DNA from 4 places in the Streptosporangium oxazolinicum genome. Region 3 is predicted to be linked to each of the others. Evidence: riboswitches for the same ligand, from Rfam matches in the RefSeq annotation. Region 3 holds a riboswitch; each other region holds the start of a gene.
The links. Region 3 has a riboswitch for cyclic di-AMP ahead of ABD817_RS12255 (C40 family peptidase). Riboswitches for the same ligand answer to the same signal wherever they lie in the genome.

Region 1: another riboswitch for cyclic di-AMP. It lies ahead of ABD817_RS37980 (coiled-coil domain-containing protein); the one in region 3 lies ahead of ABD817_RS12255 (C40 family peptidase).
Region 2: another riboswitch for cyclic di-AMP. It lies ahead of ABD817_RS07890 (C40 family peptidase); the one in region 3 lies ahead of ABD817_RS12255 (C40 family peptidase).
Region 4: another riboswitch for cyclic di-AMP. It lies ahead of ABD817_RS10760 (hypothetical protein); the one in region 3 lies ahead of ABD817_RS12255 (C40 family peptidase).

What each region holds. Positions count from the first base shown of each region.
Region 1 covers NZ_BAABAQ010000021.1:67,205-75,001, reverse strand. Annotated here, with positions in the region: gene ABD817_RS37995 (HD domain-containing protein) at 73-669, shown strand; gene ABD817_RS37990 (DeoR/GlpR family DNA-binding transcription regulator) at 756-1,559, shown strand; gene galT (galactose-1-phosphate uridylyltransferase) at 1,556-2,635, shown strand; cyclic di-AMP (ydaO/yuaA leader) riboswitch at 2,708-2,844, shown strand; gene ABD817_RS37980 (coiled-coil domain-containing protein) at 2,848-3,822, shown strand; gene ABD817_RS37975 (hypothetical protein) at 4,048-4,494, opposite strand; gene ABD817_RS37970 (DUF4265 domain-containing protein) at 4,682-5,215, opposite strand; gene ABD817_RS37965 (SMI1/KNR4 family protein) at 5,232-5,690, opposite strand; partial or broken gene ABD817_RS37960 (transposase) at 6,036-6,430, opposite strand; gene ABD817_RS37955 (DUF6461 domain-containing protein) at 6,913-7,797, shown strand, end outside.
Region 2 covers NZ_BAABAQ010000002.1:651,115-658,911, reverse strand. Annotated here, with positions in the region: gene ABD817_RS07915 (DEDD exonuclease domain-containing protein) at 1-513, opposite strand, end outside; gene ABD817_RS07910 (NYN domain-containing protein) at 795-2,117, shown strand; gene ABD817_RS07905 (hypothetical protein) at 2,165-2,797, shown strand; gene ABD817_RS07900 (C40 family peptidase) at 3,068-4,024, shown strand; gene ABD817_RS07895 (phosphoribosyltransferase) at 3,966-4,793, opposite strand; cyclic di-AMP (ydaO/yuaA leader) riboswitch at 5,296-5,454, shown strand; gene ABD817_RS07890 (C40 family peptidase) at 5,537-6,094, shown strand; gene ABD817_RS07885 (gluzincin family metallopeptidase) at 6,345-7,217, shown strand; gene ABD817_RS07880 (M48 family metallopeptidase) at 7,214-7,797, shown strand, end outside.
Region 3 covers NZ_BAABAQ010000003.1:606,836-614,632, forward strand. Annotated here, with positions in the region: gene cimA (citramalate synthase) at 1-821, opposite strand, end outside; gene ABD817_RS12235 (O-methyltransferase) at 1,350-2,003, shown strand; gene ABD817_RS12240 (Uma2 family endonuclease) at 2,107-2,694, shown strand; gene ABD817_RS12245 (branched-chain amino acid aminotransferase) at 2,837-3,931, opposite strand; gene ABD817_RS12250 (3-isopropylmalate dehydrogenase) at 4,105-5,151, opposite strand; cyclic di-AMP (ydaO/yuaA leader) riboswitch at 5,292-5,525, shown strand; gene ABD817_RS12255 (C40 family peptidase) at 5,513-6,121, shown strand; gene serA (phosphoglycerate dehydrogenase) at 6,774-7,797, opposite strand, start outside.
Region 4 covers NZ_BAABAQ010000003.1:246,912-254,708, forward strand. Annotated here, with positions in the region: gene ABD817_RS10755 (alpha/beta fold hydrolase) at 1-777, opposite strand, end outside; gene ABD817_RS10760 (hypothetical protein) at 980-1,783, opposite strand; cyclic di-AMP (ydaO/yuaA leader) riboswitch at 2,060-2,209, opposite strand; gene ABD817_RS10765 (DUF4253 domain-containing protein) at 2,605-3,351, opposite strand; gene ABD817_RS10770 (carbohydrate ABC transporter permease) at 3,606-4,445, opposite strand; gene ABD817_RS10775 (carbohydrate ABC transporter permease) at 4,442-5,383, opposite strand; gene ABD817_RS10780 (extracellular solute-binding protein) at 5,497-6,759, opposite strand; gene ABD817_RS10785 (IclR family transcriptional regulator) at 6,930-7,715, shown strand.

The DNA of each region.
Region 1 (7,797 bases), on a different contig from region 3:
GACGTTCCGCGCCCCGGCGAGCGCCTCCCGTCCCCTCCGGCGCGGCGCCGGCCGGGTTCTAGGCTCCGTCACATGAGCGAGAAGCTGATGGCCCGCTGGCGATCCCTGGCCGGCCCCGGGGCCGACCCCCTCGGCCGCGAACTGATCACCCGGTACGACGAGCCGCACCGCAGGTATCACACGACCGCCCACCTGGAGGCCGTGCTCACCCACGTCGACACCCTGGCCGATCACGCCGGGCGTCCGGACCTCGTACGGCTGGCGGCCTGGTTCCACGACGCCGTCTACGACCCCCGGCGCGGCGACAACGAGGAGCGGAGCGCGGGGCTGGCCGAGCGCGCGCTGCCGGAGCTGGGGTTGCCCGCGGAGGCCGTGACGACGGTCGCCCGGCTGGTCAGGCTGACCGTCACGCACGACCCCGCGCCCGGCGACGCGGACGGGGCCGTGCTGTCCGACGCGGACCTGGCGATCCTGGGCGCCTCCCCCGAGGTCTACGCCGCCTACGCGGCGGCCGTGCGCGAGGAGTACGGCTTCGTCCCCGACGACGCGTTCAGGGCCGGGAGGGCCGCCGTGCTGCGCTCGCTGCTCGATCTTCCGGTGATCTTCCGTGTCGCCGACCTGGAGGAGGCGGCGAGAGCCAACATCACGGCGGAACTCGATCGGCTGTGAGCGGTTGGTCACCACAATCCAACAGTCTTCCACCATCCTTCCTGTGGTAATTTGATGGAATCTGATGGATTAAGGGGAGTGAGGCAATGCTCGCCCAGCAGCGGCGGCAGGCGATCCTGGAGAGGGTGCGCGGTAGCGGCGGGGTGAGGGTCGCCGATCTCGTCCGGGAGCTCGGCGTGTCCGACATGACGATCCGGCGTGACCTGGAGGTGCTCTCCGAGCGCGGCCTGGTGGAGAAGGTCCACGGCGGCGCCACCGCCGCCGGGCCCGGCGCGGCCGAGGAACCGGGCTTCGCCGCCACGTCGGCGCGCCCGCGGGCGGAGGAGAAGGAGACGATCGCCCGGCACGCCGCCCGGCTCGTCCGGCCCGCCACGGCCATCGCGCTCTCCGCGGGGACCACGACCTGGACGCTCGCCCACCACCTGGTCGACGTGCCCGAGCTGACCGTGATCACCAACTCGATCCCGATCGCCGACGTCTTCCACCGCTCCCCCAGGGCCGATCGCACGGTCGTGCTGACCGGCGGGGTCCGCACCCCCTCCGACGCCCTGGTCGGCCCGGTCGCGGTCTCGGCGATCCGCGGCCTCCACGTCGACACCCTCTTCCTCGGCGTGCACGGGATGAGCGCCCGCGCCGGGTTCACCACCACCAACCTGCTCGAGGCAGAGACCAATCGCGAGCTGGTCGCCTCCGCGCACCGCCTGGTGGTGCCCGCCGACCACACCACGTGGGGCACGGTCGGCGTCAGCACGATCGCGGAGCTGGCCGAAGCCCACGTCGTGGTCACCGACTCCGGCCTGACCGAGGAGGCCCGGGAGGAGCTCACCGCCTCGGTGGGCGAGCTGATCATCACGGAACCCCGGCAGGAGAGCGAGATCGCCGGCCGATGAAGCGTACGATCACCCACCTGGCCGACGGCCGGGAGCTCTTCTACTTCGACCGGCGCGACGACGCCGACCGCGGGGCGGCCGACCGGCGCGACCTGCCACCCCGGCCCGCCGCCTCCGAGCTGCGCTACGACCCGCTGACCGAGGAGTGGATCGCGGTGGCCGGGCACCGCCAGGGCCGCACCTTCCTGCCCCCGGCCGGCGAGTGCCCGCTCTGCCCCTCCACCCCCGGCAACCTCACCGAGGTGCCCTCCTCCGGCTACGACGTGGTGGTCTTCGAGAACCGGTTCCCGTCGTTCTCCGCGCAGCCGGGCGTCCACCGGGAGATCGGGGGGCTGAGCGAGATCCGCCCAGCGGTCGGCAGGTGCGAGGTGGTCTGCTTCACCTCCGAGCACGACTCCTCGTTCTCCCGCCTCTCCCCCGAGCGGGTCGAGCTGGTGATGGAGGCCTGGGCCGACCGTACGGCGGAGTTGTCGGCGATGCCCGGCGTGGAGCAGGTGTTCTGCTTCGAGAACCGGGGGGCGGAGATCGGCATCACCCTGGCCCACCCGCACGGCCAGATCTACGCGTACCCCTACGTGACCCCGCGCACCCGGCTGACCCTCGGGGCGGCCGAGCGGCACAGGGAGCGGACCGGCGGCAACCTGTTCGCCGACGTCCTGGCCGCGGAGCGGGCGGCCGGGGTCCGGGTGGTGGGCTCGAACGAGCACTGGACGGCCTTCGTCCCGGCCGCGGCGCGCTGGCCGGTGGAGGTCCACCTCTACCCGCACCGCCGGGTCCCCGACCTGGTCGCGCTGGACGCCGGGGAGCGCGCGGCGTTCGGCCCCCTCTACACCGACGTGCTCCGCCGCCTCGACGGGCTGTTCGGCGTGCCCATGCCCTACGTCGCCGCCTGGCACCAGGCGCCGGTCTCCACCGGCCGCGATCTGTCGTACGCGCGTCTGGAGCTGTTCAGCGTCCGCCGCGCGCCGGACAGGCTGAAATACCTCGCCGGGTCGGAGTCGGCGATGGGCGCCTTCGTGAACGACGTGTCACCCGAGGACACAGCACATCTCCTGCGCTCTGTTGTCACGAACTGATTACCGCTTGGTCTCGTCTTGAGGTCGCATGACCTGCTGTTTACCACTACTATCCTTCCCACATCGGCTGTAAATGCTGATTTGCCTAATCCCGGGCACCTTGCCCGAGAGCCGGGGAACCACCGCACCTGGGGTGAAACCACTTCGGTGGAAGGGCTTCCTCCAGCCCGAACCCGTCAGCTAACCCGGTAGGCGGAAGGAGAGGAGAGTTCGTGGCGGCCCCGTCCCCCACGTTCCGTCGGCATGCGGCTCTGGTCCTCTGCCTGAGCTCGATCGCCGCGTTCACCCTCGGTGCCCCCACGGCGGGAAGCGCGGAACCCAAGCCCACCGAGGCCAAGCTCCGCGCCGACCTGGCCAGGCTCGGCAAGAAGGTCGACAAGCTGATCGAGACCTACGCGGCCAAGCGCGAGTCCCTCAAGAAGGCGCAGAAGGCCGAGAGCGTCGCCAAGCAGAACCTGGAGAAGGCCGAACAGGTCTACGTCGAGGCCAAACGGCAGGTCGACTCCATCGTCCAGCTCCGCTACCAGAGCAGCGGCGGAGGGCTGCCCGCGCTGATGTTCTCCGACGACATGGGCGCCGCCGCGGTGATGGAGCAGCTCACCGCCCAGCAGAGCGCCCACCTGGAGGGCTTCGCCAGCAGCCTCGAACGCAGGAAGAAGGCGTCCGAGACGGCCGCCAGGCTCACCGACGAGATCGGTGAGGAGGCCAAGGAGGTACAGGCGCAGCGCGAGGAGGCCGAAGACGTGATCCGCGACATGAAGGACAAGCTCGACCGGCTCGCCCCCACCGGTTCCGGCCGCCGCGCCGACGGCAGCTGGGCCCCACAGCTCCCCACCGGCGCCGACAACATCACCGACCGCACCCGGATCATGCGCGACGCCGTCATGAGGCGCTTCAGCCTCCCGTACGCGGTCGGCTGCTACCGGTCCGCCAACGACGGCGGCGAGCACCCCCTGGGCCGCGCCTGCGACTTCATGATGAGCACCGGCGGCACGATGCCCTCGGCCGCCAACGTCGCGCTGGGCGACGAGATCTCCGCCTGGGCCATCAAGAACAAGGCCAAACTCGGCGTGAAGTACGTGATCTGGCGCCAGCGCATCAACCACGGCTCCGGCTGGAGATTCATGTCCAACCGCGGCGGCGTCACGGCCAACCACTTCGACCATCCGCACATCTCGATGTACTAGCGCCACGAGGGGCTGATCTGTACTTTCTCCGCCGGGCGCCCCTCTCAGGATTTGCAGCACCGCCCCAGGCGCCGTCGATCGCCCTGCGCATGCGGTGCGTGTAGGTCCGCAGGGTGAAGCCCGGATCCGCGTCCGCACACAGTGGATGCGGACCCCCAGTTCGACGCGATTGAGCACCTACGACGCCACGGATTCTCCACCGGACTCTTTCGGTGACCACCTCGGTCAGACGAACATCCAGCAGTAGAGCAGTTGGTCGTGCTCCTTCGCACGGCGGGCCAGCCCGACAAGATCCTTGACGAGGGACAGCAGGTATTCCCCGTCGTCCGAGGAGTGGGGAGAGAACTCCTCGATCTTCGCCCAGCGTTCCGCCACCGCGGGCAGGGATGAGTCGTCCGCGCCGGCGAGGATGTCACGCGCGTTCACCGGCAACTCGTCGATGACCGCCCCACCCAGGTAGGGGGAGTCCTCGGGCAGGGCGTCCCACTCCTCGTCGGTCTGCGGGGCCGGATCGGGATACGAGGGGTACAGGGGCACCGTATCGACCAGGCCGAGGAAGAAGTCGACATCGCCGATGAACGCCACGAGCTGGCCCAGGATCACCTGAGGGTCGACCCATTTGGTCTCCACGGCGTCGAACCCGGCGACTCCGTACTCAGGATCGTCGATCACACGGGAACGGTCCGGTTGGATGACCGCCGCCGCACGATCCGCAGCCCGGTAGTACTCACAGAAGACGTTCATGCCAGCGATCCTGGCCCGGCGCGCACAACAGGGCAATTACTCGGTCATACCCGCCCGGCGACCACTGTCGGATATGACCGACGCCTGAGAACTCTTAACAGAATGATTCGCGATCTCAGGAGTCGATCTCCCAGAAGAGCGCACCTGTCTCTTCCGGGTCGGTGAGGACCTTTACCAGGGGATCCGGGTCAGCACCTGGGGGGAGGTCGACGGAGAGGTAGGTGCCCTGCAGCCACTCATGAGCCAGACCGGAAGCCGTCACTTCGCGATGAAGGAGCTCGTGGAACCGGTCACGGTAAGGGTGCTGCCGGACCAGGGCGACCCGCAAAGTGCGGTGGCCCGACTTTTCGACCACGGCCGCCACCAGATACTGATCGTCGACGGTCACGACGTCGCGGTGGCAGATGCCGCGGGTGAAGAACGGCAGGCATGTGATCTCGAACCTGTCCGAGGTCAGCCGACGGGTCCACAGCTGTTCGCGCCAGCCGTCCACGCGTTCGGAGAGATCCGCGTGGATCATGTGGTTGCTGAGGTCACGGCCGATCGGATTGTCGTGCGTGATGATGGTGATGACGCGTCTCCCGGGTGAGAGGTGTTGGTGCCGGCCATACTCCAGCAGCCGGACGATCACGCTCTGGGACCCGGCCACCGGTGAACGGTCGTCGTCAGCTGGTTCTTAGCTCGTGCGCTGCGAGGTCCCAGAAGGACCTGTAGCGGTTGGCGCCGGGTAGCCAAGGTGCGAGATACCAGGTCTCCCACTCGTCTTCAGGGGTTCTGACGTGGGGGTTGAGGAGAGCCACTCCATCGGCCCAATAACCGGCCAGAAGGGTGTCGGGTACATACTCTCCTCTCATGTGGATGGGGTCCTGCTCCTGTCCATAGACGAAGTAGAGCTCATCGGGCACGCTCCATGAGTTCTCTCTCTTGGGCGTTGACCAGCTCTCGGCCCTCGAGGGATCGACATCACGGAGCCAGCCGACTTCCTTGACACGCAGCAGGCAGCAGTCATCGTCGCTGCCCCAACCGCCCGCGAACAGGAGAAACTGCCGGTAGCTCGGCGGCAGCTCCACGCCTAGCCTCTGTTCAAGATGGCGGATCTCTGACTCGGTAGCCGGGGGATACAGATCGCCGAGTGGACTGATCGCCGAGAGATCAGACCCATCGGTTACCGGACGCCTTGCGGGAAAGTGTTCAGACCATGCGTACTAGGCGCTCATGTAAAGAAAATATGCCGTTTCGAGTGGCTGCTGCACGTGCAGCACAGAGCTAGGGCCGCCCTCCCCGGCACCTCCAGGTATGGGACATATACGAGATGATCAAGTCGTGGCTCTCTTGATGCTTAGCGTCCCCGCAGCTCACCCAGTACACCGGACCATAGGAGCACCGCTCTCTTAAGACCGTGACTCATTTGGTCATGCGGCGGTAGCAAATGAGTGCTGCGGCGATGGCGACGAGGGACGCGAAGTGGTCGACCCGGCCTTGCCGCGATCGACAGGATTCGGACCTGTCAGTTCCCCCTTTTCATGGCACGTACACTGACCGAGTCAATCACGCATCGCGACCAGTCCAGTTCTCCGCGTGCGCCCAGCTCGTCCAAAATGATCCGATACAGCTCGGCCCACACCCGGGCGGCGCTCCACTCGGCGAAGCGACGGTTCACCGTCCGCCAGGAGGCGCTGAAAACTGGCGGGAGCTGCCGCCATGCGCACCCGGTGGTGGCCACGTACACAATCGCGGCCAGGATCATCCGGTCGTCTGCGCGCCGCCGTCCACCGCCTTGCGGCCGGGTGGGCGCCGACGGAACCACGCGTTGAAACAGCTCCCACAACTCGTCAGGGACCAGTCGCTGAAGGAATGTATCCACGTCTTATCCAACGACCGATTACCAAATGATTCACGGTCTAAAGTGGGCGTCTTTTAAATCGGCCAAACGGGTCTAAAGGGGATTCTGTGAGAGGGTGGATGACCGTTCATTGCGTCGCTTAGATCATCCTCGGTGAGGTTGAGGGTGAAGGCGCTGCCTGCCTGTGAGGGGTCCCAGCCGCGGTCAAGGGCTCTCCGGTCGCCGCCACGAGAGCCGGACGTATGGTCGTCGTTCGCTCCCCGCACCAGGCGTCCGGTCGAGACCACCAGGAGAACCCGCCCCATAAAGGGCTCGGACAACTGTTCTTCCCGGTCGCGGACGAGCGTGTTGTACCAGCGTCACCGTATCCGTGACAATTTCTCGTTCTGGATGGACATCATTGGGAGCCAACATCGTCGGCCCCATTCCCTCCGCCCGAAAGATGACCGGGGTGAGGGCGGATCGTTCACCACCCTCCCCCTGCTACTTCCTGGAGCGTTCACATGATCGAGATCGAGACCGCCTGCTTCACGTGGATCAGGACCGGCGATCTCGACCAGGCGGTCCGGGCGTTCGGCGGACACCCCCTCGTGGCGGAACCGGAGACCCTCGACGGCCTGTTCGGCATCGCTCCGGAGGACCTGCCCGACGACGCCACCGGCGTGGCCCTGGTGGCCCGCCACGGGGAGTGGGCCGTGATCGTCGAGCCGTTCGCGTTCCACGGGCTGAACGAGACGTTGCTGGGCCAGGTCGCGGCCAAGGGTGAGGTGTTCCGGGTGGCGTGGACCGTCAACATGGCCACCTTCGTCAGCTACGTCCGTGACGGCGAGGTCGTCGCGTCGTTTGACGCCCTGGATCTCGACGGCGCTCGTGGCCGGGAGTGGCTCGACGGCCTGCCGGTGAGTGAGGCCGACTGGCGCGCCGACTGGAAGGCCACCGCGTTCGCCGTGGCGGAGCACCTGTCCGGAGTCGTTATCGACGACGACTGGACGGCCCGGCCACACGCCCTCCACTGGTTGCACCCGGTGACCGTCGGCGCGCGCCCGGCCCTCCAGGTGGACGGGCGCATGCGGGCCGTCGCGGCTGTCGATCCCCGCATCGCCCGCGTCATCGCCGACCCCACGCCCGAGAGGGGGCCGGCAATCATCGGCATCGCGGCCGGTATGGCCGTGGCCACGGCGGGCATCGACGGCCCCCTGGTCGAGGAGGCGCTGGGCCTGATCGCGACCGGCGCGTGCTCCGCCGAGCTGGCCGGGCGGCTGGGCGTCTTCCGGGCGGAGTTCGCGCGACGGGCGTCGGAGGCGTTTCAGGCCTCGCCCGACAGCGCCCGGGAGCGGTACCCCTCGCCGGGCCACGACACCGACTACGGCCGATGGATGGTGAAGGGG
Region 2 (7,797 bases), on a different contig from region 3:
CGCGTCGGCGAGCGCCCGGTGGCAGGGCTCGGTGCTACTGAAGATCCTGGCCAGCGTGGACAGCTTGCAGTTGGGCGCCTCGTCGCGGGTGAGCAGCTTGCGGGCCAGGTCGACGGTGTCGACCACCTGGTGGGCCGGTGGGGGATAGCCGTGCGCGGCGCAGGCCGCCCTGACGAACCCCAGGTCGAACCCCGCGTTGTGCGCGACGAGGGTGGAGCCCGCGGCGAACTCCAGGAAGGACGGCAGCACCGACTCGATCCTCGGCGCCGCCACCACCATGCTGTCGGTGATGCCGGTCAGCACCGAGATGAACGGCGGGATCGGCGAGCCGGGGTCGACCAGGGTGGCGAACTCGCCGAGCACCTCGCCGCCCCTGACCTTGACCGCCCCGATCTCGGTGATCGCGTGCTCGCCCGCCGAGACGCCGGTGGTCTCCAGGTCGAACACGACGAAGGTGATCTGGCTGAGCGGGGTGCCCAGCTCGTCGAGTGTTCCCTGCACGGCGTAGTCCACGATTCACGACCTTAGAAGCCTCGACCGACATTTACCGCACCACCCCCTTCCCGGGCCGGTGCGCACCGAGCGCCGGGAAACCCTCGGTTTCCGCGCGCCCGGGAGGGGGCTCCCGGGTGGCCTGCGTCACAGGGCGGCCCGCACAGTCGTAACCCACCGGCAAGTGCTTGTCCACAGAGTGTTCACGGCCTCGTCGGCCGCCGGTCGATTCGCGGTCAGGTCGGGGTCAGGGTGCGGTAGCCGTACCCTTGACGTGAAGACCGATCCGAGTAGGGGCCGTGATGAGTTCAGCCGGAGAGGGCCTGTCTCGTCCGTTACCCGAGCAGGTCCGCTTACATGTCGTGGAGCTGGCCTCCCAGATTCTCGGTTCGATGCCCGCGGCCTCGGTGCCGCCGCCGCTGAAGGGGATCGCCAGGTTCGAGCCCCGCAAGCGGGCCAAGCTGGGCGGCGCCCCGATCGCCGCGCAGCTGGAGATCGACAAGAAGTTCCGCGAGCTGGTCGCCGAGACGTTGACCGCGGGCTGGCCCGAGCTGGTCGCGAGCCTCGCCGAGGGCACGGTCCCGCCGGCCGCCGAGCCCGTCATGGTGGCCGCCGCCGCGTACCTCACCCGGCCGCCGGGCTGGGCGGACATGGTGGAGGCGGCCCGCGCCGACCTGGAGCGGTCGGTCGCCGTGGCCGAGGGCTCCGCGCAGGAGCAGACGGTCTCCCGGCTGCGCGAGCAACTGGTCGCCCAGAAGACCGCGGCCAAGGAGGAGTCCGAGCGGCTGCGCGAGCAGCTCAAGACCTCGCGTTCGGAGGTCTCCGACCTGCGCCGCAGGCTGCACGACGCCCGCGAGCGGACCAAGGCGGCCGAGGCGCGCGCCGCCGCCGCCCAGGAGGTGGCCGAGGAGGCGAGGGCCAGCGCGCTCTCCGCGGGGAGCACGGTGGAGAGCGAGCTGCGCCGCCTGCGCGAGCGGCTGGCCGACGCCGAGCGGCAGCTGGAGTCGACGCGCAGGGCCGCCCGCGAGGGCCGCAGCGTGGAGGACACCAAGGTCCGCATGCTGCTCGACGCCCTCCAGGACGCCGCCGCCGGGCTGCGCAGGGAGCTCGCCCTGCCCTCGGGCATCCACCGTCCCGCCGACTCGGTGGCCTCGGTGGCGCCCGGCAGGCAGGGGGTCCAGGCGGTTCCCGCGCGGGCGCTCGCCGACGACGACCCCGCCCTGCTCGACCAGCTGCTCGCGCTGCCGCAGATCCACCTGATCGTCGACGGCTACAACGTGACCAAGACCGGTTACGGCACGTTCACCCTGGCCGACCAGCGCAGCCGTCTCCTCACCGGTCTCGGCGCGCTCTACGCGCAGACCCGTACCGAGCTGACCTGTGTCTTCGACGGCGCCGAGCTGAACGGGCCGGTCCCGGTGTCGGCGCCCAGGGGGGTACGCGTGCTGTTCAGCGCCCCGAACCAGATCGCCGACGACCTGATCCGCCAGCTGGTCCGCGCCGAGCCCGCGGGGCGCGCGGTCGCGGTGGTCTCCTCGGATCGCGAGGTGGCCGAGTCGGTCCGCAGGATGGGCGCCAGGCCGGTGCCCTCGGTGCTTCTTCTCAGACGTCTGGGGCGCGCGTAAACCTTTCATGGTCGTGAGGCATCGGATCACCCAGGAGGTTTGATTCGATGAAGAAGATCATAACGCTCGCACTCGCCGTCCTGGCCGTGGGAGCGACCGTCACCGCCCCCGCGGCGGCCACGACGGTCGCCATCCCCAAGGGCTTCCTGCTGTACGAGAAGGACGCCGCCAAGAAGGACAACGACCCCGAGACCAACTGGAAGGTCGGCAACTCGGCGAAGGTCAGGCTGGCCGTCGACCCGTGTGACAGGAGCACGCTGGCCGCGACCGGCCGGGTGGCCGCGCGGACGGTGACGTTCACCGGCGTGCCGGACTTCATGAAGGTCGAGCAGGTGATCCTGTACGGCTCGCGGGCCTCGGCCGTCTCGGCCGTCGCCCAGGTGCGCGCCGCCCTGACCAGGTGTAGGGCCAGGACCGACTCGGGCTCCAGCTACCGCTACGCCTCCTTGCGCCTGACCGGGCTCGGCGACGAGGCGCTGAAGGTCTCCGGCCAGGTCTACTACGGGAGGAAGGCCGGGGTGGGCGGTGACCGGAGCGTGCTGGTCAGGAAGGGCAACGCCGTCCTGGTCTATCTCTGGGCGGGGGAGTACGCCAAGCCCGAGAGGAGTGACTGGACCGTCCAGCTGCGCGACGCCAAGAGGATGACCGCCAAGATCTGCGACGTCGCCACCTGCGGGTAGCGCGACCGTAGCGCGACCGGGGTCCGGCCGGACCGCCTCCCACCTTCCGCTTCCCGCGAGTGGGAGTCCGGTCGGGGCCCGGCCAGCTCCTCGTGGCCGGGGCCCGGCCGCGAGGTAAAGCGCTTCACCTGATTTTCACCGGCGAGTAAGGAGCAAACCCGACGAAAAGGTGAGTCGGTCATTACTTTTTCTGTACTATTCGCCGCAGGTCTGGTGCAGTCGGGAGGCGTTGACGTGGCCGTGGCGGGTTTGCCGGTTGGACTGATTCGGATGCCGCTGGCGGCCGGGCTCGCGCTCGCGCTGCTGACATTGCCGGTGAGCGAAGCGTTCGCCGAGCCGAAGCCGACACTCGCCCAGGCCAAGAAGAAGCTGGAGAGGCTCAACGAGCAGGCCGACCAGGTCGTCGAGAAGTACAACCAGGCCTCGGAGAAGTGGAAGCGGGCCAGGAAGAAGTACCAGACGCTGAACGACGACCTGACCCGCCAGAACGAGCAGGTCGCCGGGTTGCGCAAGGAACTCGTCACGATGGCCGTCAGCACGTACCAGGTCGGGGTGATCAACAGCTGGGAAGGCATGATCCAGCAGTCCGACCCCGGTGCCCTGCTGAGCGGCCTGGCCGCCGCCGACCAGCTGTCCACCTCCCGCGCCCAGTCCCTGAGCGCCTTCGACGAGGCCACCAAGGCGCTGCGGACCAGCAGGGACGAGGCGAAGAAGGCCCTCACCGAGGCCGACGAGACGCGTGACGACCTGGCCGGGGAGAAGGCCAAGGCCGACAAGATGGTCAGGGCCCAGACGAAACTCCTGCGCGAGCTCGACGTCTTCAAGACGGGCAACCCCGAGAGCTCCGGGATCCAGTACAACGGCTCCGCCTCGGGCAACGCCCGCGCCGCGCTGCAGTTCGCCTTCGCCCAGGTCGGCAAGCCCTACCAGTACGGCGGCACGGGCCCCGGCGGCTGGGACTGCTCCGGCCTGGTCCAGGGGGCCTGGCGCAGCGGCGGAGTCACCCTTCCCCGGACGACCTGGGAGCAGTGGAGCTGGGGCGCGAGCCGGAAGGTCTCGCTGAGCGAGCTCCAGCCGGGCGACCTCATCTTCAGCGAGGGCCTCGGTCACGTCAGCATGTACGCGGGCAACGGCCAGATCGTGCACGCCCCGCAGACCGGCGACGTCGTCAAGGTCGTCCCGCTATCCGCCTACGGCCGCCGTATCGTCGGAGCCGTCCGCCCCTGACCTCGGCGGGCCGAGGGTCCTCGCCGACCTTGTCGGCGGTGCCGGAAGCCTCGGCGGTGCTGGAGGGCTTCGCGGTGCCGGGAGACTCTGTGACGGTGGAAGGCTTCGCGGTTCCGGAAGACGGGCCCGAGGTGGCGCGGAGAAGATCGCGCACCTCCTCGTCGGTCGTCTGGGTGAAGTCCCGGTAGGACTGCCCGACCGCGAAGAAGTGCGACGGCGTGGTGGCGCAGACGACCTCGTCCACCACGGCGGCGAGGTCCCGGCAGGCGGACTCCGGCGCGGTCGGCACGGCGACGACGGTCCTGGCGGGCCGGAGGCGGCGCAGGGCCTGGAGGGCGGCGCGCATGCTCGCCCCCGTCGCGAGGCCGTCGTCCACCACGATGACGGTCCTGCCCGCGAGGTCCGGCGGCGGGCGCCCCTCACGATAGGCCCGCTCGCGCCGGAGCAACTCCTCCCCCTCGCGCCGGGCGACCCGCCGGACGATCTCCGGTGCGACGCCGAGGCCCCCGACGACGCCCTCGTTGAGGACGGTCACCCCGCCGCTGGAGATCGCCCCCATCGCGAGCTCCTCCCTTCCGGGAGTGCCGAGCTTGCGGACGAGGAAGACGTCGAGGGGGGCGCCCAGGGCCGTGGCGATCTCGTACGCCACCGGCACGCCGCCCCGGGGCAGGCCCAGGACGACGGTGCCGGGCTGCCCGCGGTACCTGTCGAGAAGACCCGCGAGCACTCGGCCCGCGTCGCGTCTGTCGTGGAACAAGCGGTTCGACATGATGACCGCCTCCCTGAGGTACGCGCCTGCCGTACCCTCTTCAAAATTTCTCAAACGGGCATAAAACCCGACATATGGCACCGGCGAATTGAAGATCGCCGAGACGGGTTTCCGGGGGGCGATCCACGGTGCCCGCGCGTGCGCCGGGTCGCGCGGCCCCCTGGCCGATCGCCGGGAACGGTCCATCCCCCCTGATCAACCCCGAATCGCGACAAGTGTGACGAATATTACAAAATCGTGATCTGCAGATCTTTATCTCAAAGATGTGACGAGAGTCATATCTCAATGGCATAAATGGCCATTAAGCAGGGGTAACGAAAAGATCAAGAGGGCTCGTTCGCCCTCCTGACTTGGGGAAAGCTTTGCCGAAAGCCGGAGATCGGGGTAACTTCTGGCGTCGCGACGTGCAAGCCACGCCGTCGCGGCGAATGTCGGTCTTCGGGCCGGTGTCCCTATAGAAATCCAACCGGCCGCCGTGCCCCCACCCGGGGGCAGGGCTCATCACGGCGGCCTGCCGAATCTATGCAGCCAGGAGGCATAGAACCGGGGACCCAAAAGGCCCAGCACAGCGCGGCCAGGGGTGAATCGGCATATTTTGCCGTAGGGCATCTTCCAAGCCCGAATCCGTCAGCTAACCCGGTAGGCATCAGTGGAAGTCCCAAGGAGAAATCCTGTCTACCACCCCGCACAACCCCCGTCTGTCGCGCCTTTTCCGCCTTTCCCTCGGCGGTATCGCCCTCACGTTGACCGCCTCAGCCGGAGCGGTCACCCTCGGGTCCACGGCGGCGCAGGCGACGGCGGACGGTCCCTCCGAGATCCTGGTCAACACCGCGGCCGGTGTCTCGGAGCAGGTCGAAAGCACCACGGAGACCGCCACTCAGGCCACGACCACGGCGAAGGCCAAGGGCAAGGCCAAGCTGAGTAAGGCGGCACTCCAGAAGGTCCGGGCCGGCAAGGCGGTCTCGGCGGCCAAGAAGCAGATCGGCGATCCGTACCGGTGGGGAGCCTCCGGTCCCGGAGCGTTCGACTGCTCGGGGCTCGTCCGATACGCCTGGCGCAAGGCGGGCGTGTCCCTCCCCAGGATCACGCACAGCCAGTACAGGTCGATCAAGAAGAAGGTCTCGTGGAGCAAGTTGAACCCCGGTGACCTGCTGTTCTTCAGCGGCAAGGGCCACGTCGGCATGTACGTCGGCAAGGGCAGGATGGTCCACTCGCCGAGCAGCGGCAAGACGGTTCGCATCGTGAGGCTGGCGGGCTACTACAGGTCCTCCTTCGCCGGAGCGGTACGGCCCGGAGCCTGAGCCCACACCCGGACCCGGAGCTCGCATACGGGCCCGGACCCTGAGCCTGCGTCCGGGCACGGAGCCCGGGGCCCGCGCCTGAGCACGGCGTCCGAAGTACGGCGCCCAAGCACAGGAGCCCGAGCCCACGTCCGGGCACACGCCCGAAGGCATACGCCCGAAGGCACGTGCCCGAGCACGGAAAAGCGGCCCCGGCCCTCCTCACGGAGGGCCGGGGCCGCTTCGTGTCGGTCGAGTACCATCGGCTCGTATGTCCGTCCCGAAAGGGCGCCGCGCCGTGCTCGCCGGGATGCTGGCGCTGATGAGCGCCGCTCCGTTCGCCGGGACGGGCCCCCTCCTGGCCGGAGCCGCCCCGCTCCCGCGCGCCCCCCGCCACCTTCCCCTGTACGACCCCCTGTACGACGCCCCGTACGTCCCCGCGAGCCCGCGCGACCTCCACGGCCTGTGGCCGGGCGCCGCCGTCACCGTCCGGGGTGAACACTCCCTCGTGATCGGTCACGGCGTCCCGGCCGCCGTCCTGCGGGATCTGGCGGCCAGGGCCGACCGGGCCCGCGCGACGATCGCGGAGATCTGGGGGCCGGTCCCCGCGGTGATCCTCTTCCCCGCCACCGACGCCGAGGCCGCGGCGCTCGCCGGGGCCGGGAGCACCCGCGGCCTGGCCGCGATGGCGACCGCGGACCGGGTGATCGTCCTGCCGTCGGGGTACGCCAGGCTCACCGCGACCGGCAGGGACGTGGTGATCACCCACGAGCTCGCCCACGTGGCCACCGGCGCGACCCGGGGCGGCCGGGTGCCGATGTGGCTGTCGGAGGGCTTCGCCGACTACGCGGGCTACCGCGACGCCGGGATCGCGGTGCGCACGGCCGCCGCCGAGCTGGCCGCCGAGGTGCGTTCGGGCGTCCTGCCCGGCAGCCTCCCGGGCCCGGCCGACTTCGCCCCCGGCGCGCCGAGGCTCGCGCAGGCGTACGAGGAGGCGTGGCTCGCCTGCCGGTTCGTCGCGGAGCGCTTCGGGGAGAAGGCGCTGGTGAGGCTCTACGGTAGCGATGTCGGGAGCACACTTGGGCTGCCGGTGGCCGAGTTCACCGAAGCCTGGCGCGACTACCTCAGGAAGGAACTCACGTGACGCTGAGCACGACGGACGCGCCCTCGGGCGTGCGGCCGGCGGGGTGGGCGCTGGCCGGTCTGGGGGTGGCCACGCTGGCGGTCGTGGCGCTCACCACGCCCTGGAGGACGCTGTCCGAGGGGGCTCCGGCCGTCGCCCCCGACCCGGCCCGCGACTTCACCCCCGAGCAGATCGCGAGGGCCGAGACGTTCGACGCGCTGGTCAGCCGCCCCGGCTACCTGTCGCTCGGCCTGACGCTGGTCGTGGCGGGGGTGCTGGTGGCCACCCCGCTGGGCGCACGGCTCGCCGGTCGGCTGCCGGGGCCGTGGTGGCTGCGGGCGCTGCTCGGCGTGCTGGTGCTGTCGGTGGCCGTGGCGATGCTGCGCTGGCCCCTGGGGATGTGGTCGGAGAGCTACCTGCGCGACTTCGGGCTGTCCACCCAGACCTGGCCGGCGTGGTCGGCCGACCGGGCCAAGAGCACCGGTATCGGCGCCGGGCTGACCGCGATCATGGTGGTGGCGGTGATCGGCCTGGCACGGCGCTTCCGGCGCTGGTGGATCCCCGCGGCGGCCGGGGCGTTCGCCCTGACCGTGGCCGCCTC
Region 3 (7,797 bases):
GCGATCCTGGTCATGTCGGCCAGGGCCTCCTTGGGCACGAGGTCGAATCCCCGCTTGAGCTGCAGGTTGGCCACCACGGTGAACAGGTTGGCGTTGCCCGAGCGCTCACCGTAGCCGTTGGCGCAGCCCTGCACGTGGGTGGCGCCGGCCTTGACCGCGGCCAGGGAGTTGGCGACCGCGCAGCCGGTGTCGTCGTGGCAGTGGATGCCGATCCTGGCCGACGTTCCGACGGCCGCGTGCACGACCTCGGCCAGCTCGTCGGGGAGCATGCCCCCGTTGGTGTCGCACAGCGCGATCACCGAGGCCCCCGCCTCGGCGGCGGTGCGCAGGACCTCCAGCGCGTAGTCCGGGTTGGACTTGTAGCCGTCGAAGAAGTGTTCGGCGTCGAGGAAGACCCTCTGGCCCTCCGCACGAAGGTGGGAGACCGTGTCGCGGATCATCGCGAGGTTCTCCTGGAGGGTCGTGCGGAGGGCCAGTTCCACGTGCCGGTCGTGACTCTTCGCCACGAGGGTCACCACCGGCGCGCCGGATTCGCGCAGCGCGGCCACCAACGGGTCGTCGGCTGCCTTCATACCTGCCCGGCGGGTCGCGCCGAACGCGGCGAGCTGCGCGTGCTTCAGGTCGAGCTCTGTTTGAGCGCGCCTGAAGAACTCCGTGTCCTTGGGGTTGGCACCGGGCCAGCCGCCCTCGATGAAGCCGACGCCCAGAGCGTCCAGGTGACGCGCGACGGCCAGCTTGTCGACCACCGTGAGGTTGAGCCCCTCCTGCTGGGCGCCGTCACGGAGCGTCGTGTCGTACACGTGGAAGCGATCGTCGGCCATGGTGTTCTCCTTCGCGGGTTCGATGATTCGCCGCGCGCTCATTCGGCTTCTGGAAACAAAAATGACCCCTCACGGACGTGAGAGGTCTGCGCGCCGGCGGTGTCCCTTTTCAGCCAGCGCGCCTGCCGATAATGAGCAGACCGTAGAACATGATGCTTCGGAGTCTGCCACACGCGGACACCATCTGACACATCGATCTCAGGATCCGAGACCCGCGGCATGCCGGAACGGCCCGGATCCAGGCCGAATCCAGCCTGGATCCGGGCCGAGTTCGAGCCGGATCCAGGCCGGATCCGAGCCGTGTCCGAGCCGTGTCCAGGCCGGGCGGGACTCCGGACACGGGCGGGGCAGGGCCTCGCGGGCGAGGTCGGACAGGATCCCCGCGTACGGCCCGCCGAGATCCCGGACACGGGCCGGAGCAGCCTCACACGCGGCCCGGGGCAGGACCCTGGACACGGGCCGGGCGGGATCGGGACACGCCCCGGGATCACCCTCCTCCACCGGCCGGCACGGGCGAGAATGGGCTCCATGAAGGCGACCTATCTCGACCCCACCGTGGGGCAGTATCTGCTCGCGCACACCACCCAGCCCGACGACGTCCTCGACGCGCTCGCCCTCGAGACCCGCGAGCTGACCGGCGACAACGCGTCGATGCAGATCACCCCCGACCAGGGGCGCTTCCTTACCATGATCACCCAGGTCGGCGGCGTCAGGAACGCGGTGGAGGTGGGCACCTTCACCGGTTACTCCTCCATCTGCCTCGCCCGCGGGCTCGCTCCCGGCGGCGGGCTCACCTGTTTCGACGTGAGCGAGGAGTGGACGGCGGTCGCCCGGAGTTACTGGGACAGGGCACGGGTCGCCGACCGCGTCGAGCTGAGGATCGGCCCGGCGGCCGAGCGTCTGCGCGAGCTTCCCGAGCACCCGGCCATCGACCTCGCGTTCATCGACGCCGACAAGATCAACTATCTCGTCTACTACGAGATCCTCATGCCGCGCCTGGCTCCCGGCGGGGTGATCCTCGTCGACAACACCCTGTGGAAGGGCCACGTCGCCGATCCCACCTGGGACGACGAGACCGTCAGGCACATCCGCGAGTTCAACGACATGGTCAGCGCCGACGAGCGGGTCACCTCGATCATGCTCCCCATCGCCGACGGCCTCACCATGATTCGAAAGCACTGACGAGAACTTTCCCGAATCCCGGGCGAGCGGAAACCTTTCCGATTACTTTAAGCGACATGCCAAACACGTTGCGCCCACCCGCTCGGGGGGAAAGGATGACCTCATGGGACTGCTCATGGAGAGATCGACCGCCTACCAGATCACCGATCAGGAAGACCTCGAACGGCTCTACCTGGAGCTCGTCGACCGGTTCGAGAAGCATCGAATCGAGATCGTCAGCGGCCGGATCGTGGTGAGGGAGATGCCCACGATCGCCCACGCCGATGTTGTGTACCACCTGATGGCGCAGCTCATACCGTTCGCGATGGAGAAAGGATGGCGCGTCTATCCGGAGGCCAGGCTCCTCCTGCAGGTGCAGGCGGATCGCTTCGAACCCGACCTCATCGTCGTTCCCCCGAATCCTCCCCTCTGGGATCCCAGCCACGTGTACGCCAACGCCACGCTGTTGGTCGCCGAGGTCGTCTCCCCGAGCAGCGGCCACGATGACCACGTGGTCAAGCCTCGGGCCTGCGCGCTCGCGGGAGTTCCGCTCTACCTGGTCATCGACACCTTCGCGAACCGGTTCAGGCTGCTCAGCCGACCGGGCCCGGAGGGTTACGCCGACGAGATCACCGAGTCACTGGGCAAGCCCCTTGAGCTCCCCGCGCCCTGGAACCTCACGATCGACACCGGCAAGCTGGTCGAGGGGTAGGTCTGTTCGGGAGGAGGCCCGGCCGGGTGGGAGGCCGGGTCGCCTCCTCCACGAGGGATCCCCGCCCGCGCGCCCAGCGCCGCTTGGACGCCGCCTGCGCGCAGTGGGAGGCCCGGTCGCCTCCACGAGGCTCCGTACGGGGCTAGCAGATCTTGTGGACCCAGCTGTGCGGGTCGGGGCGGGTCCCGTACTGGATGCCCACGAGCTCCTCGCGGATCTTCGAGGTGACGGGGCCCTGGGTGCCGTCGCCGATCGTCCAGGCACGGTCGGCGCCCTTGACCGAGCCGACCGGGGTGACGACCGCGGCGGTTCCGCAGGCGAAGACCTCGGTGAGCTCGCCCGTCTCGCAGCCCCGCTGCCACTCCTCGACCGACAGGCGCCCCTCCTCGGCGTGCAGGCCGAGGTCGGCGGCGAAGGAGAGGATCGAGTCGCGGGTGATGCCGGGCAGGAGCGTGCCGGTGAGCGCCGGGGTGAGCAGGCGGTCGCCGTAGACGAAGAAGAGGTTCATCCCGCCCATCTCCTCGACGTAGCGGTGCTCGCCCGCGTCGAGCCAGACCACCTGGTCGCAGCCCTGCTCGACGGCCTGGCGCTGGGCCACGAAGGCCGCCGCGTAGTTGCCGCCGCACTTGGCGAAACCGGTGCCGCCGGGGGCCGCGCGGGTGTACTCGGTGGAGAGCCAGACGGTCACGGCCTTCCCGCCCCCGAAGTAGGCCGCGGCCGGAGAGGCGATGACCATGTACCGGTAGGTCCTGGACGGGTAGTTGACACCGAGCGCCGGCTGTGTGGCGATCATGAAGGGGCGCAGGTAGAGGCTGTGTCCCGGCGTGGTCGGGACCCACTCGCGGTCGGTCTGGACGAGCAGCTCCAGCGACTCGACGAACGTCCCCTCGGGCAGCTCGGGCATCGCCATCCGCCGCGCGGAGGTGTTGAAGCGGGCGGCGTTGGCCTCCGGCCGGAAGGTCACGATCGTGCCGTTCTCCTGGCGGTAAGCCTTGAGTCCCTCGAAAAGCTCCTGCGCGTAGTGGAAGACCGACGTCGCGGGGTCGAGGCTGAGCGGGCCGTACGGCACGAGCGCGGCGTCGTGCCAGCCCTCCCCCTCGGTGTAGTCGATCGAGATCATGTGGTCGGTGAAGACCTGACCGAACCCCGGGCTCGCCAGTACCTGCTCGCGCTCTGCCGCGGTGCGAGCGTGGTCGGAGAGCTGCACGTCGAAGCTGAGCTTCTGAGCGGTGGTCATCGCACGGATCCTTCTCTTGGTGTCTGGCTTACCCTCTGGTCCATTCTGCGTCGGACCGGGTAACGGGAAACTACTCCATCCATGCCGAAAACCGGCAGTGCTGGAGAAACAAAAACGCGCCTGGCGGCTCGGGTGAGCCGCCAGGCGCGTCGGGGTCGAGGGAGGCGGCTTCCTCAGCCGGCTACTCGGGCGGTGATGTCGTCGCCGATCTCGCGGGTGGTCCGGCCGGTCCGGCCGGCCGGCCGCTCGGCCAGGTCGTCGGCGACGGCCTGCTCGACCCTGGCGGCCTCGGCGGCCATGCCGAGGTGGTCGAGGAGCATGGCGACCGACAGGATCGTGGCGGTCGGGTCGGCCTTGCCCTGGCCCGCGATGTCGGGGGCGCTGCCGTGGACCGGCTCGAACATGCTCGGCGCGGTGCGGTCGGGGTTGACGTTACCGCTGGCCGCGAGGCCGATGCCACCGGCGATCGCCGCGCCGATGTCGGTGAGGATGTCGCCGAAGAGGTTGTCGGTGACGATCACGTCGAAGCGCTCCGGCTGGTTGACGAAGAACATCGAGGCCGCGTCGACGTGGCAGTAGTCGGTCTGGACGTCGGGATACTCCAGGCCGACACGGTCGAAGGTGCGGGCCCAGAGATCACCGGCGTAGGTGAGCACGTTGGTCTTGTGGACCAGCGTCAGCTTCCTGCGGGGGCGGCCGAGCGCCTTGTCGAAGGCGTAGCGCACGACGCGCTCGACACCGTAGGCGGTGTTCAGCGACTCCTGGGTGGCGATCTCCTGCGGCGTGCCCCGGCGCATGACGCCACCCGCTCCGGCGTACGGGCCCTCGGTGCCCTCGCGGACGACGATCATGTCGATGTCCTCGGGGCGGGCCTTGCCCAGCGGTGTCTCGACGCCGGGGAAGAGCTTGACCGGGCGCAGGTTCACGTAGTGGTCGAGCTGGAAGCGGAGCTTGAGCAGCAGGTCGCGCTCCAGGATGCCCGGGGGCACGCTGGGGTCGCCGACCGCGCCGAGCAGGATCGCGTCGTATCCGCGCAGCTCGTCGAGGACCTGGTCCGGCAGGGTCTCGCCGGTCTCGTGGTAGCGCTTGGCACCGAGGTCGTAGCCGGTGGTCTCCACCTTCGTGCCGACCGCTTCGAGGACCTTCAGCCCCTCGGTGACGACCTCGACGCCGATTCCGTCCCCGGGGATGACCGCCAGGCGAATGTTACGCGAATCCATGCAGGCACCCTACCGGTCCGTCTCGGTGATCGAACACCGGTCTCATTCCTCGGACGTGACCGCGTGGCGGCACCCCTGATCGTTTTGTCCTTTTTTGCTCGGTATTGACCGTTTCGGGAGGTTTCGTTATGGTCCTCCCATTCACATCACTGCCTAATCCGTACGGGCCATCCCCTTATCGGGCCCGCACGGAGCCGGGGAACCACTCTTTCCGGAATCCGCCGGGCCCCCGGGAACCCCGCTCCTCCCCCGGAGCGCGTTCCCGCTCGCCATCACACGGATTCCTTGGGGCGAATCAGCGCGTTCTCGCGCCGTAGGGCGGCCTCCACGCCCGAGCCCGACAGCTCACCCGGCCGGCCTTATGGAAGGAATCATCCTGTCCGGCACAGTTCTCCCCCGCGTCCTGTCCATCTCCGCCTCCATGATCGTCGCCGGCGCCGCGGTGCTCGCGACCTCCACCGCCGCCCTGGCCGCCTCCCCTCCCCCGGCCCCCGGCCCCGCCGCGCTCAACGCGCCCGCGCTGAAGCAGGCACTGAAGGCCACGGCCGTCAAGCCCGCCTGGAAGAAGGCCGTCGACTGGGCCATGTCCAAGCGCGGAACGCCCTACGTCTGGGGCGGCACCGGCCACGGCGGCTTCGACTGCTCCGGCCTGATGCTCCGCGCCTACCGCGCCGCCGGGATCAAACTCCCCCGCGTCACCTACGACCAGTACGACGCGTTCTCCAAGAAGATCGCCTGGAAGGACCTCAGAGCCGGCGACCTGGTCTTCTTCAGCGGCCTCGGCCACGTCGGCATGATCACCAAGCCCGGCTACATGGTCCACGCCCCGCAGACCGGAGACGTGGTCAAGGAAGAGAAACTCGACTCCTGGCGCCGCGACTCCTTCGCCGGCGCGGTGCGCCCCGACCCGCAGGGCGTCGAGCTGAGCGAGCGGGTCGAGCGCGCGACCCAGATCGTCGCCGGCGGATGAGACACGCCGGCGAACCGTCGCCGGGAGACCCCGGCGGCGAGGGAGACCGGTTCAGCGGCTGGGAGCGCCGCCGTTGTCCCTGCGGTCCAGAGCGGTCTGCAGCGCGTCGATGGCCTCGTCCTCGGTCTCGTCGGGACGGTTCCAGGGATACATGTCGTACATGGCGAATCTCGTCTCGGTCGCATGCGAGCAAGGAAGGTGGTCGAGACTCCGGTCGGGACTCCGACCAGGCCTGATGTCACGGGTCCGGATCACGGACCGCCGACGAGGGGCTTGGAGCCGGCAGGCGCCACGACACCGTGGCGAGTCGCCGGTCCGCCCCTGTCAGGCCCCGCCGCGGCAGGTAGGAATGACAGGAACCTGGCGCATTTCACTCCAGGCTACCTGGCCACGGGAACGCCGTCTCGCCCGGCGTACACACTTCTCACATGCTGAGACGAGCTGTGGCCGCCGCCCCGGTCTCCGGGGCGGCGGCCACAGGGGCGGGACGGTTAGGGTCTGTTTTGTGGATCTTTCCGCCTACTGCGGTCGCCCAGGCGGCGCCCCGCGGCGTTGTCGTCGTCGCCCATAACTCCGTTATGGACTCCTCCTCCGCCTTGCGGGGCATCCACCTGGACGATCCTCGCCACGGCGAAGATCCACAAAACAGACCCTAGTCGGCCAGGTCGACGGAACGGCCGCTGTCGGCGCCGATCTCCGAGCCGATCTGGTCGATCACGTCGGCCGGGATGGCGGTGTCGACGGTGAGCGCGATGAGCGCCTTGCCGCCCTTGGCGTCCCGGGCCACCTGCATCGAGGCGATGTTGATCGAGTGGTCGCCGAGGATGCGGCCGACCACGCCGACGATGCCGGGGCGGTCGGTGTAGGTGAAGAACGACAGGTGGTCGGTCGGCTCGATCTCCATCTGGTAGCCGTTGACCTCGACGATCTTCGTGATCTGCCTCGGCCCGGACAGGGTGCCGGAGACCGAGACCGCGCGGCCGTCGGCGAGGACGCCGCGGACCGTCACGACGTTGCGCCAGTCGGGGCTGTCGGAGCTGGTGATCAGCTCGACCGACACACCGCGGTCCTTGGCCAGCAGCGGGGCGTTGACGTAGGTGACCGAGTCCTCGACCACGTCGGTGAAGACACCCTTGAGCGCGGCCAGCTCCAGCACGCGGACGTCGTGGGAGGCGATCTCGCCGCGTACCTCGACGTCGAGCTTGGTGGCGACCTCGCCCGCGAGGGCGGTGAACACCCGGCCGAGCTTCTCGGCCAGCGGCAGGCCCGGCTTGACGTCCTCGGCGACGGCGCCGCCCTGGACGTTGACCGCGTCCGGCACGAACTCCCCGGCGAGGGCGAGCTTCACGCTACGCGCGACCTGGGTGCCGGCCTTCTCCTGGGCCTCGTGGGTGGAGGCGCCCAGGTGCGGGGTGACGACGACCTGGTCGAGCTCGAAGAGCGGGCTGTCGGTGACCGGCTCCTTCGGGAACACGTCGATGCCGGCGCCGGCGACGCGGCCCTCCTTGATCGCGGAGTAGAGGGCGTTCTCGTCGATGATGCCGCCGCGGGCGACGTTGATGAGGCGCACGTTCGGCTTGACCGCGTGGAGCTCCCTGTCGCCGATGAGGCCGATGGTCTCCTTGGACTTGGGCAGGTGCACGGTGATGAAGTCGGCCTCGCTCAGGGCCTCCTCC
Region 4 (7,797 bases), 360 kb from region 3:
CATGCCGGGGAAGGTCATCAGCCGGGCCCCGGGAATCGCGTCGGCCGTGGCGACCCCGGCGGGCAGGGGGACGAGCGGGTCGTCCTCCCCGTGGAGCACGAGAGCCGGAATCGCGAGTTCCCTGAGCCGGGGCGCGCGGTCACCGGAGGCCATGATCGCGGCCACCTGCCTCGCCGTACCCGCCGGATCGTACGACCGGTCGTAGCCCACCCCGGCGATCTCGGCGTTCCACTCCCGGTCGAACGGGTAGCCGGGCGAGCCGACGGCGGCGCAGTTGTCGAGGGCCCGCCGGACCGCGCTCTCGCGGTCGGGCGTGAAGGCGGGCATGAGCACGTCCGGATCGGTCAGCAGGGCGGCCTGCGGGCTCGGGGTGGACAGAATCGAGGTGAGGCTGCGCACCCGGTGCGGGTGGCGGATCGCGAGTGACTGCGCGATCATCCCGCCCATCGAGAGGCCGACCACGTGGGCGGTGTCCCAGCCGAGCGCGTCGAGCAGCCCGGCGGCGTCGTCGGCCATGTCGTCCAGCAGGTAGGGGACCTCCCCGCTCCCGTCCAGGGCGGGCGTCCCCGCCTCGTCCAGGTGGGTGCTCTCTCCGCTGTCGCGGTTGTCGAAGCGCACCGCGCGGTAGCCTCGGTCCGCGAGCAGCTCGCAGAACCTGTCGTCCCACTGGATCATCTGGCAGCCGAGGCCCGTGATCAGCAGGAGGGGGCGAGCCTCCGGAGAGCCGAAGATCTCGTAGGCGATCTCGATGCCGTTCGCCGGGGCTCGCAGAGTCATGGCACTCCCACCATCCGTACTGTTTGTGCGGGACAGAATGCCATTTGGGGAGAAACGCGACACCGGCGGGGTGGTCCCCACCGGTGCCTCAGGACCGCCCCGTGCGAGCGGGCCGCGGTCCTTCATCGGACCCGCCCCGGCCTTCACGAGCGCACGTGAGCGGATCGGTCATTCCTCGGGCCGCTCCCCACGGAGAGCGAGGTCAGTTCTTCCCGGCACCGAGCTCCGCGGCGCGGATACCGGCGGCCGAGGCGTGCGCGGAGGCGGGCTCGACCATGACCTTGGGCTTGCCGATCCACGGCCGCGCCTCGGCGCTCACCAGCTGGGTCCCCAGACCGATCCCCAGCCGCCTCGCCATGGCGAAGACGGTCGTCGGCGGCTTGGCCGGGCTGGTGTCCCTGCGACCCCAGGCTCCGGTGGAGAACGCCACGGGGTGGTTCTTGATCCCCGTGCCGTCGCCCCACTTGGTGACCACGTACTGGATGTCGATGTGGCCCATGCCACCGTTGCCGTCCACGCCGAGCGTGCTGGAGTTGAACGTGCCGCCGGTCAGGTCGGCGAAGGTCTTGGCGTCGATGTCGACCATGATGCCCTGGTTCGAGGGGTTGCCCGGACCGCGGTCGCCGACGAAGAACTTCGCCTTCTTGCCCTTGTAGAGAATGTAGCCCTCGGTGAGCAGGGGCCAGCTCGGGCTGGCGATCATGCCCTTCTGCATCGGCTTGCCGCTGGCGGGCAGTCCGGTGTCACCGGCCCGGCCGGAGGAGTCGTCCCAGAAGTAGGAGGCCGTGGTCGACCCCTGGAGGAGGACGGCCTCGGAGCCGGCCGGCGCGCCGACCGCGGGGTCGGCGGCGAGGCGGGTGGGGGCCGCCAGGGCGTGGGCCGGAAGCGCCGAGGCGACGCCGACGGAGGTGAGAACACTCGCACCGACGAGGGTGGCGGCGACGAGGCCGCGCTTGAGGGGGACGTTGTTACCCGGGAGATGCTTGCTCAGGCTGTTCTTGTGCAAACCAAACTTGTGCAGACCAAAGAAGGGGTGCATGGAGAAATGGCTCTTTCACGAGGGAACGGGGCGGCCGGATGCGAACGCCGAAGGGGTGCACCGGCGGGGACGCGCTCGTCGGAAAAGGGGCGTAGCCGGATCGGCCGATTCAGCCGATCGCTACGCGGAGCACGGTCCTGAAGATGCCGCGATCAGGCGCGGCGGCGAGGTCGGGGGGAAAGTTCAGGTGGTCGGCGCGGACAGGGGGTGCACCGACGTGGTGACGCGGTGATCCATGAGGGGATCTCCTCTCCATCTCGTCTACCGGGTTAGCTGACGGGTTCGGGCGGTGGAGTTGCCCTACCGCCGCGCGCTCGCGGCGGATTCACCCCGGAAAAGTGGTTCCCCGGCTCCGGGGCCCGGCGGGCCCTCGGGATTCGACGTCGGCCGGCCGCTCCCTCTTGTGAAGGGCAGGTCGCCAACCGATAACAGTGGACACTACTGCCCAAACCGGACAAAGCAAAGCAAACACCATGAAAACCCCAGAAGATCTACCTACAAGCTTCAAGAAAGCCTCATCGATCACCCCGCCAGGCCAACGCCCGCCCTACCAGCACGAATGCCACGCCGATCGCGGAATTCATCCCGGGGCACCCGTGCCCGGAGACCCGCGCGGGGGAATCCGCACACCGCGCTCCCCGCAGACACGGCACACCCGGTAAACGCCCCGGAGACGAGCCCGGACGCCGCACTCCCCGCAGACGCCCCGGAGACTCACACGGAGGCGAGTCCGGAGGCCACGCTCTCCGCAGGCACCCCGGAGACCCGCGCGGGTCAACCCGGGCCGGTCAGTCCCACCAGAACGACCAGGCGTTCCTGCCCTTGATCTGCTCGGCGTAGTCGATGAGGTTCCCAGCCCCCTGGATGATGCTGTCGGGGCAGAACGTCCAGTGTTCGGCGGCGACGTGCAGGGCGTGCTCGGAGGTCGTCGGGGGCGCGGCGACGCTGAGGTCGAGGGTGTTGAAGCCCATGCCGACCACCCGCACCCCGAACCTGTCCTCCCAGCTCCGCACGACGGCCGCGAGCGGGACCATCCACTCGTTGTGGTTCAGCGCGCCCTGCCAGCCCATGACGGCGAGGGCGTCGGCCCCGCGTTCGACCGCGACGAGCCCGAGCGGGGTCCTGCGCTCGGCCACCAGCCCGGCGTACCAGTCGGCGACCACGCCGGGGTCGGCGGCGAGTTTCCCCGACGGGGCCGGGCCGGGGCACTCGGGCCCGAAGGGGTCGAGCAGTTCGAGCTGGTCGAGGTTGGCCCTGGCGATCCAGTCGGACCACACCTCGGCCATGAACGCGGCTGCGTGGTAGTTGTCGATCTGACCGGCGGTGTCCGGGGCGATCTGACCGGCCGACCAGGGCTGGACGGAGTCCTCCAGCAGGACCGGCCACAGGCCCGACTGGCCGTGCTGGGCCCTCAACCGGGCCCAGTACTCGCCGGAGACCGCCACCTCGCTGAGCCAGAACGCCGGACGGCGACGGACCGCGAGCTGAGCGTAACCGGGGTCGGGCCAGACCACGTCTCCCGGTGGCAGCTCCACCGAGAGCCTCCGGCCCGCACTCCCGCCGCCCCCTTCGCTCCCGCCTGCTCCATCGGCTCCGCCTGTTCTGTCGGCTCCGTCGGCGAACAGCTGGCCCAGCACTGGCGGAAGTTGCCCACTCTCCCAATCGCTCATCTCTACCGATCCGATCCTGACCACGGACCAATTTTGGCCTGTCAACCATCCCGAGTGACAGTTCTGTCCTGGTCCAGGCAAAAATTATCGGTACGGGGAGGAACGGAGCCGGGCGGGTGTCAGTCCTTCACCGCCCCGCCCAGCCCGGCGACCAGCCTGCGCTGGACGGCGACGAAGAAGATCAGCACGGGGATGGTCATGAGCGTCGAGGCCGCCATGATGCCGCCCCAGTCGTTCTCGTCGGGCTTGAAGAAGACCAGCAGGGCCGCGGGCAGCGTCTGGTTGTCCCTGGCCGAGATGATGAAGGTCCTGGCGAAGATGAAGTCGTTCCAGGCGGTGATGAACGAGAAGACGCTCGTGGCGACCAGTCCCGGCGCGACGAGGGGGAAGACGATCCGCCACAGGATCACCGGCCGGCTCGCACCGTCGATCATCGCGGCCTCCTCCAGCGTCTCGGGCACCGCGGCCACGAACCCCCGCATCATCCAGATGGCGAACGGCAGTGAGAACGCCAGGTGGACCAGGACGAGCGAGCCCAGGGTGTTGAGTCCCACCCCGGGCACCACCGCGCCGAGGTCGCGGACGAGGAAGAACAGCGGGATGGTGAGCGCCTCCACCGGCACCATCTGCGCCACCAGGAACATGATCAGCACGGTCGTACGGAACCGGAAGTGGAACCGGGTGACCGCGACCGCGGCGAGGAAGGCCACCAGCGCGGACAGCACGACGACCGCGAGGGCGACGCCCAGGCTGTTGAGGAGGTAGCGGCCGAAGTTCTCACCGCCGAGCACCCGCTGGAAGTGGTCGAGGGTCGGCGCCAGGGTCCACGGGCGCGCCTCCAGCGACTGGATCTCCCCGGTGGGCTTGAGCGCCGAGAGCACCATCCAGTAGATCGGGAAGAGGGTGACGAACGCGGCGACCAGCGCCACGACGTTGGCGGCCGTGCGGGACCCGCTCACAGTCTCTCCCCCGTACGGTAGAGGGCGCGGATGTAGAAGAGGGTGACCGCGAGCAGGATCAGGGTCATGACGACGCCGATCGCCGCGCCGAGCCCGTACTCCGAGGAGCCGAACGCCGTCTGGTACGCGTAGACGTTGAGCACCGAGTTCTGTCCCGCTATCCCGCCGCCGTTGGTCATCACGTAGATCTGCGTGAAGATCTTGAAGTCCCAGATGATCGACTGGATGACCACGATCGTGATCAGCGGTCGCAGCATCGGCACGACGATCCGCCAGAACGAGCTCCACGCGGAGGCGCCGTCCAGGGAGGCCGCCTCCAGGACGGAGACCGGGACGGCCTGGATCCCGGCGTAGAGGGTCACCATGACGAAGGGGAAGGAGTGCCAGACCACCGTGGCGCCGACGATCCCGAAGGTCACCCATTTGTCGTAGAACCAGTTGTAGCCCTCGATGCCGAGGACCTGGTTGACCAGGCCCAGGTCGGCGTCGAAGAGGAACATCCAGACCGTCGAGCCGGTCATGGCGGGCGCGGCCCAGGCGGCCATCGCCGCCAGCGACAGCAGCAGCCGGGGCACCCGGCCCGCCCTGGTGAGCACGACGGCCAGGCTCGCGCCGACGGCGAGGGTCGCGACCACCAGGGCCGCGGCGAACACCACGGTCTGCGCCAGCACCGACCAGAAGCGCTGGTCGCCCAGGAGCGTCGCGTAGTTCTCGAAGCCGACGAACCTCGTCGGCTCTCCCCCGCTGACCTGGGCCTGCCGGTAGTCGAACACCGACAGCAGGCCGAGCATGTAGATCGGGTAGCCGAAGAGCGGCAGCAGCACGGCCGCGGAGGGCAGCAGGTAGAGCCACGGCCTGAGCCCGCGCCCCGGGCGCGCTGCCGCCCGGCGGCCCCCGATCCCGGGGGCCGCCGTCGTGGTAGTGCCGGTGGCGCTCATGACCGTGCCCCTGAATCCGCGAAGGTCATGACTGGTTCCCCGGGCCTGCCGGGATCGCGGTTGTATCGGTCATGGTCGCCTCCCCGGATCCGCCGGGCTCTCGACGGCGCCGGTCATGACCGGCCGAACGCCGCCTTCACCGCCGTGGCGGCCTCCTCGGTCGCCTGCTCGACGGTGGACTGCCCGGTGGCGATCTTCTGCAGCATGGTCGGGATGACCTTCTGGTTGTCGATCTTCACCCAGGCCGGGTCGATCGGCACGAAGCGGGTACCCGCCGCGACGGTCTCCAGGAACGGCTTGAGGAAGGGGTCCGAGGCCGCGATCTCGTCCCGCGCGGAGGTCAGCGTGGGCAGGTTGCCCATGGCCTGGTACATCTTGGCCTGGTACGCCTTGCCGCCCAGCAGCTGCAGAAACTTGAACGCCAGCGAGCGGTGCCCGCTGTTCTTCATGACGCCGAGGTTGTTGCCGCCGGAGAAGGCCGGGGCGACCGACCCCTCCTTCGTGCCCGGCAGCGGTACGACCGCGTACTTGCCCGCGGCGGCCCCCGCGTCCACCGCGGACCTGCTGAAGTTGCCCAGGATGCCCATCGCGGCCTTGCCGCTGGCGAACAGCTCGACGGTCTTGCCGCCGGTGAGGCTCGCGCACGCCTGCGGCGGGCAGTTGTCGTCGGCGAGCAGGTCGGTGTACGCCTTCACCCCCTTGCGGGATGCCTCGCTGTCGAGGCTCTCGACGTCGCCTCCGGCGTCCCAGACGAAGGGGAGCGCGCCGAAGGTGTACTCGCCGCCGACGGCGACGCCGTACAGGTCGGGCTTCGCCTTGCGGATCGCGCGGGCGGCCTCGGTCAGGGCCTTGACCGTCGTGGGCGGTTTGAGGTCGAGTTCCTCGAAGACGTCGGTGCGGTAGTAGAGGGCCCGGATGCCGATGTACCACGGCAGGCCGTAGACCTTGCCGTCCACGGTCGCGGAGCCGAGCAGGTCGGTGCCGACGTCCTTGGCGTCCGGCCAGTTCGCGAAGTCGGCGCTCAGGTCGGCGAAACCGCCCGCGGCGGCGTACTCGGCCAGGTCGGTGTTGCCGTACTCGGCGACGTCGGGAGCGCTGGCCGGGTCGTTGAAGGCGCCCTTGAACCTCTCGTGTCTGGCGGGGGTCGTCGGGATGTAGGTGACCTCGACCTTCACCCCCGCGTTGGCCGAGGTGAACTCCTTGATCGCCTCCCCCACGACCTTCTCCTTGGGAGCGCGGTTGGGTTCGTCGAAGAGCCAGACCCTCAGGGTCCCGGACTTCTCGTCGCCACCGCCCGTGGCCGGGGCGGTGGACGGCGCGCACGCGGCGAGGGCCAGCAGGGCCACACCCGCCACGGCCACGTTCAGGATCTTCAAAAGCGTCTCCTCCCGTTGGCGGCAGACCTTAGGAAGCCTCGCCCGCCACGGGAAGTGGGGTGCCGATTTGTTGTGCAGTGCAGAACGTTGTGCTGCAAAGTGGCCGGAGGGCGGTGTACTCGCCTACCTTGACCAGGTATTCGATTGCAGGATCACAATGGGAAGCCGCGATGAGTGAGCCCGCTCCGGAACGCAACCAGTCGGCCTCGCTCCGGCGCGCTCTCGCCGTCCTCGCGCACGTACGCGACCACGCGGGCGCGGGCCACGGTCTTTCCCTCACCCGGCTCGCCGAGGCGCTCGGCCTGTCCAAGAGCACGGTGCTCCGGCTCGCCGCCCCGCTCATCGAGGCCAGGCTCCTGGAGCGCGACCGCAGGAGCGGCGCCTACCGGCTGGGCAGCGGCGCCCTCCACCTCGGGCAGGCGTACCTGGCCACCCTCGACCTGCGAACGGTGGCCGCCGAGGAGTCGCACCGGCTGATGACGGAGGTCAGGGAGACCGTCCATCTCGTGGTCTACGACCCGCCCGACGTGGTCTACATCGACAAGGTCGAGAACGAGACCAACGTGCGGATGGCCTCGCGCATCGGCAGCCGCACCCCCGTCTACCGCACCGCCGTGGGCAAGGCGATCCTCGCCTGGCAGCCGGAGGAGGCCGTCGAGGAGATCGTGGCCGCCGGGATGCCGCACGTCACCCGGTACACCATCACCGACGCCGCGCGGCTGCGCGCCGAGCTGGGCCGGATCCGGCAGCGGGGCTACTCGGTCGACGACCGCGAGAACGAGCCCGAGGTGCGCTGCGTCGCGGCGCCGATCTTCAACCACAACGACGCCGCCACCTCGGCGATCTCCATCTCCGGCCTCACCTCCCGGATCACCGCCACGCGGGTACGGGAGCTGGGCCCCCTGGTGGCCGAGACGGCCCTGCGCATCTCCAGGAAGCTCGGGTCGACTCGATGATCGGAGAGGCCGGGCACCTCCGGCGGCTCCGCGAGCCTGAGGACCCCCGGGCGGCACCACCGGTTCGTCACCGACCCACGAG